2 regions of the Kocuria rosea genome follow, and region 2 is predicted to be linked to the other one. Evidence: riboswitches for the same ligand, from Rfam matches in the RefSeq annotation. Region 2 holds a riboswitch; the other holds the start of a gene.
What was found. Region 2 has a riboswitch for S-adenosylmethionine ahead of EQG70_RS03615 (LLM class flavin-dependent oxidoreductase). Riboswitches for the same ligand answer to the same signal wherever they lie in the genome.

Region 1: another riboswitch for S-adenosylmethionine. It lies ahead of EQG70_RS15325 (O-acetylhomoserine aminocarboxypropyltransferase/cysteine synthase family protein); the one in region 2 lies ahead of EQG70_RS03615 (LLM class flavin-dependent oxidoreductase).

Annotation. Positions count from the first base shown of each region.
Region 1 is NZ_CP035103.1:3,354,945-3,359,654, forward strand. Features, by position in the region: gene EQG70_RS15320 (cystathionine gamma-synthase) at 1-687, opposite strand, end outside; gene EQG70_RS15325 (O-acetylhomoserine aminocarboxypropyltransferase/cysteine synthase family protein) at 696-2,024, opposite strand; SAM riboswitch class IV at 2,062-2,183, opposite strand; gene EQG70_RS15330 (Lrp/AsnC family transcriptional regulator) at 2,297-2,749, opposite strand; gene EQG70_RS15335 (thiamine pyrophosphate-dependent enzyme) at 2,991-4,166, shown strand; gene EQG70_RS15340 (alpha-ketoacid dehydrogenase subunit beta) at 4,163-4,710, shown strand, end outside.
Region 2 is NZ_CP035103.1:784,322-789,031, forward strand. Features, by position in the region: gene EQG70_RS18715 (maleylpyruvate isomerase N-terminal domain-containing protein) at 1-650, shown strand, start outside; gene EQG70_RS03610 (CoA-binding protein) at 736-1,200, shown strand; SAM riboswitch class IV at 1,343-1,457, shown strand; gene EQG70_RS03615 (LLM class flavin-dependent oxidoreductase) at 1,536-2,954, shown strand; gene EQG70_RS03620 (baeRF2 domain-containing protein) at 3,048-4,178, opposite strand; gene EQG70_RS03625 (hypothetical protein) at 4,339-4,557, shown strand; partial or broken gene EQG70_RS03630 (SDR family oxidoreductase) at 4,597-4,710, opposite strand, start outside.

The DNA.
Region 1 (4,710 bases), 1.4 Mb from region 2:
CCACTGGGCCGCGCCCACGACCACGGCGCCGCCGAGCACGTCCGAGTGCCCCCCGATGTACTTCGTGGTGGAGTGCACCACGGCGTGCGCGCCGAGCTCGAGGGGGGTCTGCAGGTACGGGGACGCGAAGGTGTTGTCGACGACGAGCAGCGCCCCGGCGTCCCGGGCCAGCTGCGCCCACGCCGCCACGTCGGCGATGCCGAGCAGCGGGTTGGACGGCGTCTCGAGCCACAGCACCTTCGTGGCGCCGGGGCGCACGGCCGCCCGGACGGCGTCGAGGTCCGTGATCTCCACGGGCGTGTGCCCGATGTCCCACGGGGCGAGGACCCGGGTGATCAGCCGGTTGGTGCCGCCGTAGCCGTCGGCGCCGAGCACGATGTGGTCGCCCGGGCGCAGCACGGCGCGCAGCAGGGCGTCCTCTGCCGCGATCCCCGAGGCGAACGCGAACCCCCGCTCGCCGCGCTCCAGGGCCGCGAGCTGCTCCTCGAAGCCGCTGCGGGTGGGGTTGGAGCCGCGGCTGTACTCGTGCCCGGCGCGCAGCACGTTGATCCCGTCCTGGGCGAACGTGGAGGTCTGGTAGATCGGCGGGATGACCGCCCCGGTCAGCGGGTCGGGCTCCTGGCCGGCGTGGACGGCGGTGGTCGTGAAGCCCCGGTGGCGGGTGCGGGTCTCGGTGGGGGACGTCATGGCGGGGCTCACTTCCGGGTGGTCTGGACGGCGGTGACGACGGTGTCGAGGGCCTGGCCGAGGTCGGCCACGAGGTCCTGGGGGGACTCGAGGCCGATCGAGAGCCGGATCGTGGTCTCGGCGATCCCGCCGGCCCGGCGCTGCTCGGGGGTCAGGCGGCAGTGCGTCATGGCCGCCGGGTGGGCCACGAGGCTGCGGGTGTCCCCGATGTTGGCGACCAGCTTGAACAGCCGGAGCGCGTCGATGAACGGGCCCACGGCGCCGTCCGGGGCGGCGAGGTCGAAGGAGAACACGGAGCCGGTCCCGCGCGGGAAGTCCCGGGCCGCGATCCCGGCGCCGGGGTCCCCGGGCACGCCGGGGTGGTGGACGCGGGCGACGGCGGGGTGCCCGGCCAGGAACTCGGCCACCGCCAGCGCCGAGGCCGTGTGGCGGGCCACGCGCAGGTCGAGGGTCTCGGTGCCCTGCAGGATCTGGCTGGCATTGAACGGGGAGAGCGTGGTGCCGAGGTCGTGCACGTACTTCGCCCGGACCAGGTGCAGGTAGGGGCTGGCGGCGGCGCACTTGTCGACGAGGCTGAGTCCGCCCCAGCGGGCGCGGGCCTGGGTGAACTGCGGCCACTTGTCCGGCCGGGCGGACCAGTCGAAGGTCCCGCCGTCCACGACCGCCCCGGCGAGCGCGTTGCCGTGCCCGCCCAGGAACTTGGTGGCCGAGTGCACCACGATGTCCGCGCCCTTCTCCAGCGGCCGGTACAGGGCCGGGGACGCGAGGGTGTTGTCGACGACGACGGGCACCCCGGCGGCCCGGGCGACGTCGGCGATCCCGGGCAGGTCCGGGAGGGTGGCCAGCGGGTTGCCGATGGACTCGAGCAGGAACGCGCGGGTGTCGGGGCGCACGGCCGCGGCCCACGCCCCCGGGGCGGTGGGGTCCACGAAGGAGACCTCGATGCCGTAGTCCGCGAAGGAGTCGGTGAGCAGGTCCACCGTGCCCCCGTAGAGCTTCTCGGAGGCCACGAGGTGCTTCCCGGCGCCCTGGCCGAGCAGGGCCAGCAGCGCCACGGCCACGGCGGACTGGCCAGAACCGGTCGCCACGGCGCCCGCGCCGCCCTCGAGGTCGCTGATCCGCTGCTCGAGCACGGCCACCGTGGGGTTGCCGGTGCGCGTGTAGGTGAAGCCCGGCCGGGTCTGGGCGAACATCTGCCGGGCCGCCTCGTAGTCCGGGAACTCGAAGGCCGCGGTCTGGTAGATCGGCACCGTCAGGGTGCGCTGGACGACCTGGTCGTGGGTGCCGGCGTGGATCTGCCGGGTCGCGAGGTCGTGGTCGGTCACGGGGATGGACATGGCGCTGCTCCTGTGCCTTGCTCTTACCCGCACCGGTCATCCGCGCGGGCCCGGTGGGCACGCCGCGGAAGATGCAGGCCGCTTCCTCATCCGAACCACCCAATGAGCATGGGGTTGGTGCGTGACCAAGTCGGAGCTTGGCGGTCACGTCTCGTGAAGCTGGAACAACACTATGCGCAGAGGTAGTGGGTGTCCCTCCGCGTCGGAAGATGACGACCGTGACGGTTCGTGACGCCGGCCGTGCGCGCCGGGCCCGGCGCGGGGCCGGCGCGTCAGGCCCGGGTGTCGATGTCCTCGAAGATCAGGAACGTCTGGGTGTCCACCACGCCGGGCAGCTGCTGGACGTGCTCGAAGATCACCTGCCGCAGGTGCACGGTGTCCACGGCCCGCACGAGGAGCATGACGTCGAAGTTCCCGCCCACCAGGGCGATGTGGTGCACGGCGGGGATCGCCTGGAGCTGGGCGCACAGCTCCCGCCAGGTGTTCTGCTGGAGCTTGAGCGTCACGTACGCGGAGGCCTGCAGGCCCGCCCGGACCGGGTCGATCACGGTGCTGAAGCGCAGGATCACCCCCTCGTCCCGGAGCCGGTTGATCCGGGCGTAGGCGTGGGCGCGGGAGACGTGCACGGCCGCGGCGATCGCCGTCACGGACTGCCTCGCGTCCCGGGACAGCTCCGCGAGGATCTTCCGGTCGGTCTCGTCCAGCGGCACGGGGGTCGAGGGCACGGCGGGCTCCTTCGGGGCGGGTCGGGCGCGGGGCCCGGAACGTGTCGGACGAATGCGTGTGCTCCACGCCACACTAGAACATTTCGTCCACGCGCGGTGCACTGTCCGTCTCAGACTTCTGCATTTTCCCCACTCTGTGGATACGAACCATGCCCGGTTCCCATACTGGGGAGACAGAGCCGCACCACCTTCCTGCCCTCCCCGGACCGCGGCCGCACCGGGGACCGACCGAGGGGACACCATGAGCCAGACCGTCGAGACCCCCGAGGACCCGATCCTCCGGGCCTCCCAGAGCTTCGGCATCACACCGGAGCAGTACATGCTCCCGGCCCGCGGTGAGATCCGCATGGTCGACCCGAGCGGGCGGCTGCTCGCCCCCGAGGAGCAGGGCACCGGCCCCGGCCACGAGTACCCGCTGCCGGCCCCGGACGTCCTGCTGGGCGCCTACGAGAAGCTGGTGGTCGGGCGGCGGGTCAACGACCAGAACTCCGCGCTGGTCCGCCAGGGCAGGATGGCCGTCTACCCGTCCAGCCACGGCCAGGAGGCCTGCCAGGTGGCGGCCGCCCTGTGCCTCGAGGAGGGCGACTGGCTGTTCCCCACCTACCGGGACACCGTGGCGGTCATGACCAAGGGCGTGGACCCGATGCAGGTCATGGCGATCTTCCGCGGTGAGTGGCACAGCGGCTACGACCCGCACGAGCACCACGTGGGCATCCAGTCGACCCCGCTCACCACCCAGCTGCTGCACGCGGTGGGCGTGGCCCACGCCGCCAAGCTGCGCGGCGAGGACACCGTGGTCCTGGCGATGTGCGGGGACGGCGCCACCAGCGAGGGCGACTTCCACGAGGCCCTGAACTTCGCGGCCGTGTTCAAGCTGCCGGTCGTGTTCTTCGTGCAGAACAACGGCTACGCGATCTCCGTGCCCCTGTCCCAGCAGTCCGCGGCCCCGAGCCTCGCCCACAAGGCGGTCGGCTACGGCATGGCCGGCGAGCGCGTGGACGGCAACGACCTCGTGGCGCTGCTCGCCACCCTGCGGCGCGCCGTGGACCTGGCCCGCTCCGAGTCCGAGCCCCTCCTCGTGGAGGCGCACACCTACCGCATGCAGGCGCACACCAACGCCGACGACGCCACCCGCTACCGGGACGACGCCGAGGTGCAGGAGTGGATCGCCAAGGACCCGGTGACCCGGATGCGCGCCTACCTCGGCGCCGAGGGCGTGCTCGACGACGCGGCGGAGCAGCGCATCGCCGCCGCCGCCGAGGACGTCGCCACGGCCCTGCGCGACGGCATGAACGCCGACGTGGAGATCGACCCGCTCGAGCTGTTCCGCCACGTCTACACCGAGCAGACCCCGCAGCTCGCCGAGCAGGAGCAGTTCCTGGCCGCCGAGCTCGCCCGAGAGGAGACCGGACAGTGAGCACCCTGCACGCCCCCGCCCCGGCCGGCGAGGCCCCGGCGGTCAAGCCCGCCACCTTCGCCCAGGCGCTCAACACCGCCCTGGCCGACGCGCTGGCCGCCGACCCCGCCGTCGTCGTCTTCGGCGAGGACGTCGGCACCCTCGGCGGCGTCTTCCGCATCACCGACGGGCTGACGAAGCGCTTCGGCCGCACCCGGTGCTTCGACACCCCGCTGGCCGAGTCCGGGATCGCCGGCATGGCCGTGGGCATGGCGATGAACCGGATGCGCCCCGTCATCGAGATGCAGTTCGACGCCTTCGCCTACCCGGCCTTCGAGCAGGTCGCCTCGCACATCGCGAAGATGCACAACCGCACCCGCGGCGCCGTGCGCCTGCCGATCGTCATCCGCATCCCCTACGCCGGCGGCATCGGCGGCGTGGAGCACCACTGCGACTCCTCCGAGGCCTACTACGCCCACACCCCGGGCCTGAAGGTGTTCACCCCCGCCACGGTCGAGGACGCCTACCTCATGCTGCGCGAGGCGATCGACTCGGACGACCCCGT
Region 2 (4,710 bases):
CGGACCTGGTGCGCGACGCCTGCGCGGCGTTCGGCGCGGTCCTCGACGGGCTCGGCGACGACGACTCCTGGGCCGCCACGGGCTGCCCGGGGTGGTCGGTCCGGGACCTCACCCACCACTGCGCGATGGACGCCCTGCGGGGGCTGGTCGCGCTGCACACGCCCACCACCGCCCGCCCCGACCGGGACGCCGCGACCTACTGGACCGACTGGGGCGGCGATCCCGCGGGGGCCGCCGAGGCCCGGCGCCACACCCGCGTGGCCGCGTCCATGGTCCTGGACTGGGAGCCGGTGCGCGCCCTCCACCGCGAGACCACCCGGGCGCTCGTGCACGCCGCGCAGCACTGCGGCGACGGCGCGGTCCGCACCCAGGGGCACGTGCTGGGCGTCGAGGACCTGCTGAGCACCCTCGCGGTGGAGGCCACGGTCCACCACCTGGACCTGATCCAGCACCTGGACGGCTCCCCGGGTCCCGCCGTGGACGGGCTCGCCGAGGTCCGCCGGGTCCTCACCGACCTGTGGGAGCGGGAACCGCTCGAGCACTGGAGCGACGAGCACTTCGCCCGCGTGGGCACCGGCCGGGCGGAGCTGACCGCCCAGGAGCGTGCGGAGCTGGGCGCGCACGCGGACCTCCTGCCGCTCTTCTCCTGACCCTCCCCCCTCCGCGAGGTCGCCGACACGTGCAATCCCGCGGAGGAAGAAGGAGGGGGAACGGGTTCCGTGCCAGGCTGGGGGCATGAGCCGCAACGACCCCGCCGTCATCGACCGCCTCATGACACGGCCCGGCCGGTGGGCCGTGGTGGGGCTGACCGGCAACACGGCCCGTCCGGCGCACTCGGTGGCGAAGCGGATCCGGGACGACCTCGGCATGACGATCGTCCCGGTCAACCCGAAGGGCGAGCCGGTGCACGGCGAGCCCGGCCACCGCACGCTCGCCGAGGTCCCGGGGCCGATCGACGTGGTGGACTGCTTCGTGAACTCCCGCCGCGTCGGCGCGGTGGTGGACCAGGCCATCGCCGTGGGCGCCGCCGCGGTGTGGCTGCAGCTGGGCGTCGTCGACGAGGACGCCGCCGCCCGGGCGGAGCGGGCCGGCCTCGACGTGGTCATGGACACCTGCCCCCTGATCGAGCTCCGGTCCCTGCTCCGGCGGGGCTGGACCCTGGACCCGGGCCGGACCCCGCCGCTCGCCCCGCCCGGCTGAACGACCCGGCTGAGCGACCCGGCGGAGCCGCCCGAACCGGGTGGGCGCAGGCCCGATGCGGGCCGGGACCGTCCCCGTGCGGCGGGACCGCACAGGGGTTGCACCCGGTCAGGGGCCACCCGCTAAGCTGTCCCCCGACGACGATGACGAGTCCCGACACGAAGCTCTGGCTGGTCGGGCGGCAACCCTCTCCCGTAGCGGGGTGCCCCAGATGAACATCGGGCCGCGGTGCACGTGTTCCGCGGCAAGTACGGCGCCCACCAGTGCGTCGGACCCGCGGGCAGGTCTCCACGACGCACGGGCGCGGGTCGGCATCGACCCGGGAGGAACACCCCATGAGCAAGCGCATCGCCCTGAACGCCTTCGACATGACCTGCGTGGGCCACCAGGCCCCCGGTCTGTGGAAGCACCCCCGCTCCCGGGCGGACGAGTACAACACGATCGAGTACTGGACGGACGTCGCCCAGGTCCTGGAGAAGGGGCTCTTCGACGCGCTGTTCCTCGCGGACGTCGTCGGGTACTACGACGTCTACCAGAACTCCGCGGCCCCGGTGATCCGGGACGCCACCCAGATCCCGGTCAACGACCCCTTCATGCAGATCTCCGCGATGGCGGCCGTGACGAAGCACCTCGGCTTCGGCGTGACGAGCGCGATCACCTACGAGCAGCCGTACCCGCTCGCCCGGAAGTTCGCGACCCTCGACCACCTCACGAAGGGCCGGATGGGCTTCAACGTGGTGACGTCCTACCTGAAGTCGGCCGCCGAGAACCACGGGCTGACGGAGCAGATCTCCCACGACGAGCGCTACGAGATCGCCGAGGAGTTCATGGAGGTCTGCTACAAGCTCTGGGAGGGCTCCTGGGAGGACGGCGCGGTCCGGCGCGACCGGGTCAACGGGGTCTTCGCCGACCCGGCGCTCGTCCACCCGATCCAGCACCACGGCAGGTACTTCGACGTCCCCGGCATCGGGCTGACCGAGCCGTCCCCGCAGCGCACGCCGCTGATCTTCCAGGCCGGGGCCTCCTCCCGCGGGCGGGCGTTCGCCGGCCGCCACGCGGAGGCGGTGTTCGTGGGCGGCATCCGCCCGGACCTGACCCGGGTGGTGACCGACAAGCTGCGCGACGAGGCGGAGGCCGGCGGGCGGAACCGGGACGACCTCAAGATCTTCGCCATGCTGCACGTGATCGTCGACGAGACCGACGCGAAGGCCGAGCAGAAGCGCCGCGACTACGAGCGGTACGCGGACACCGACGGCGCGCTGGGCCTCGTGGGCGGCTGGTCCGGGCTGGACCTGGGCCGCTACGACGAGAACGACGTCCTGGAGTACATCAAGACCGACTCGATCCAGTCCTTCCTGACCCCCTTCACCACGGCCGACCCGCACAAGAAGTGGACGATCAAGGAGGTCGCCAAGCACATCTCGATGGGCGGCATGGGCGTGCCGATCGTCGGGTCCCCGCAGACCGTGGCCGACGAGCTCGAGCGGTGGATCGACGAGGGCGGGCTGGACGGCATCAACCTCGCCTACCACGTGTCCCCGGGCTCGTTCGAGGACTTCGTGGAGTGGGTCGTGCCGGAGCTGCAGAAGCGCGGCCGCTACCGCACCGGCTACGAGGGCACCACGCTGCGCGAGAACCTCTACGGCAAGGGGCAGACCAAGGTGCTCGGCACCCACCCCGCCGCCGCGTTCCGGGGCGCCTACGCGGGCAGGCCCTCCGCCGCGGACACCCCCGCCCGCCAGCTGGCCCTCTGACCCCCGTCCCCTGACCCCGCGGCTCCGCCGGGAGCACGGGGCAGGGCACGGACGAGGGGCCCCCGCGTGCGGGGGCCCCTCGTCCGTGCCGCGTCAGGACGCCGGTGCGGCGCTCCAGCGCAGCAGGGCCGCGACGTCCGTGCCGTGGGGCAGCGCCCCCGGCGGCACGAAGACGGGGCGGCCGTCGGTCAGCACCGCGGCGCGCACCAGCGCGGCGTCGGCGGAGACCCGGCCCAGCACGCCGGCGCCCACGGCCTCCGACTCCTCCAGGGCGATCCACGGCTCGGCGTCCAGGGCGATGAGCTGCTGCTCCGTGTCCAGGTGGGTGTCGTCGATCAGCAGCGTCTCCGCCTGGGCCTGCTGCAGGGCGGAGACCACGGGCGCCATCCCCGAGACGGCGGTGGGGTCCGCGCGTCCCTGCTGCTCGGCGAGCCGCTCGAGCAGCGCCTGCTGGCGGTGCGCCACGACCTCCGCCACGCGCTCCTCGACCTGGTGGTCGAAGTCGGCGGACTTGCTGCCCTCCGCCCGGGTGTTGGCGTCCACGACGCTCAGCATCCCCCGGCTCGCCTTGGACAGCTGCTCCTCGACCAGGCCCCGGGCCCGCAGGTCCCCGGCCAGGACGACGAGCTGGGCCCCGCTCTCGGCCACGACCTTGTCGATCTGCTCGGCCACCTGCTCGGTGTTGCGCCGCCACACGTCCTCCGTGTGCCGCTGCCAGCGCCCCTGCGACCAGCCGCCCCCGGGGAACTTCTTCAGGTGCTCGGTCTCGCCCTCGATCTGCTGCTCGTCCGCGGCCCGGACGCGGCTGGCGTGCTGGAGGCAGATCTCGCCGCCGTCCCGGCCCACCTCGGCGACCACGTACGGGAAGTCGTCCGGGCGGTGCCGGAACAGGGGAGTGAGATCGGGGACGTCCTCCACCTGGACGACACCGCTGCCGGCCCGGGGCCCGGGGAGGACCTCGTCGATCTCCACGGTGCCTCCGCGCACCAGCAGGTACCGGCACACCGGGTCCGGCACGCCCTCGGCCGGGCGCACGGCGGCCTCCACCGCGGCGAGGTCGGCCTTGCTCGCACCCTGGCGCTCCAGCTCTCGGCAGATGTTCTCCGGAAGCACGTCGATGGCGTGCAGCGAGTCGACGGTGCCGGTGCTGATGTCCGTGTACACGGTGCACCAGGGGCCCTTGCTCTTGAACAGTTCGGCGTAGCGGTGGAATCGGCTCGTCATGATCGACAACTCCTGCTGTTGAGCGGTGCTTCCTGTGGTGCAGACCACGTTATCCGACCACCAGGGGGCTGGGAACAGACGACCCGACGAGTAGGGTCGGAGGCACACGACCGGCCCCACGGCCGGTGGTCCCGCAGGTCCCACGACGCAGGAGGCAGTCATGAGCGACGTACCCGAGTACGACGAGGCCGACCGGCTCGAGCAGTCGATCGACGCCGATCAGCAGGATCTCGACGACCAGGACGAGGAGGCTCCGGTGCACGCGCCCGACCGCTCGGAGGCGTCCTCCCTCGAGGCGAACCCCGACGACCTCGTGGAGCAGGACCAGGAGGTCGTGCTCGACGAGCCGCAGGAGGTCTCCACGCTCGAGGAGGAGTGAGCCGCGCACCGCGCGGGGGCAAGGACCCCGCGCGGTGCGTCACACCGCGGACCAGCCGCCGTCCGAGGGCATGATCACGCCGTTGACGTTGGAGGCGTCGTCGCTCGCGAGGAAGGCGATGACGGCGGCGACCTGCTCTGCCGTGGCCGTGGC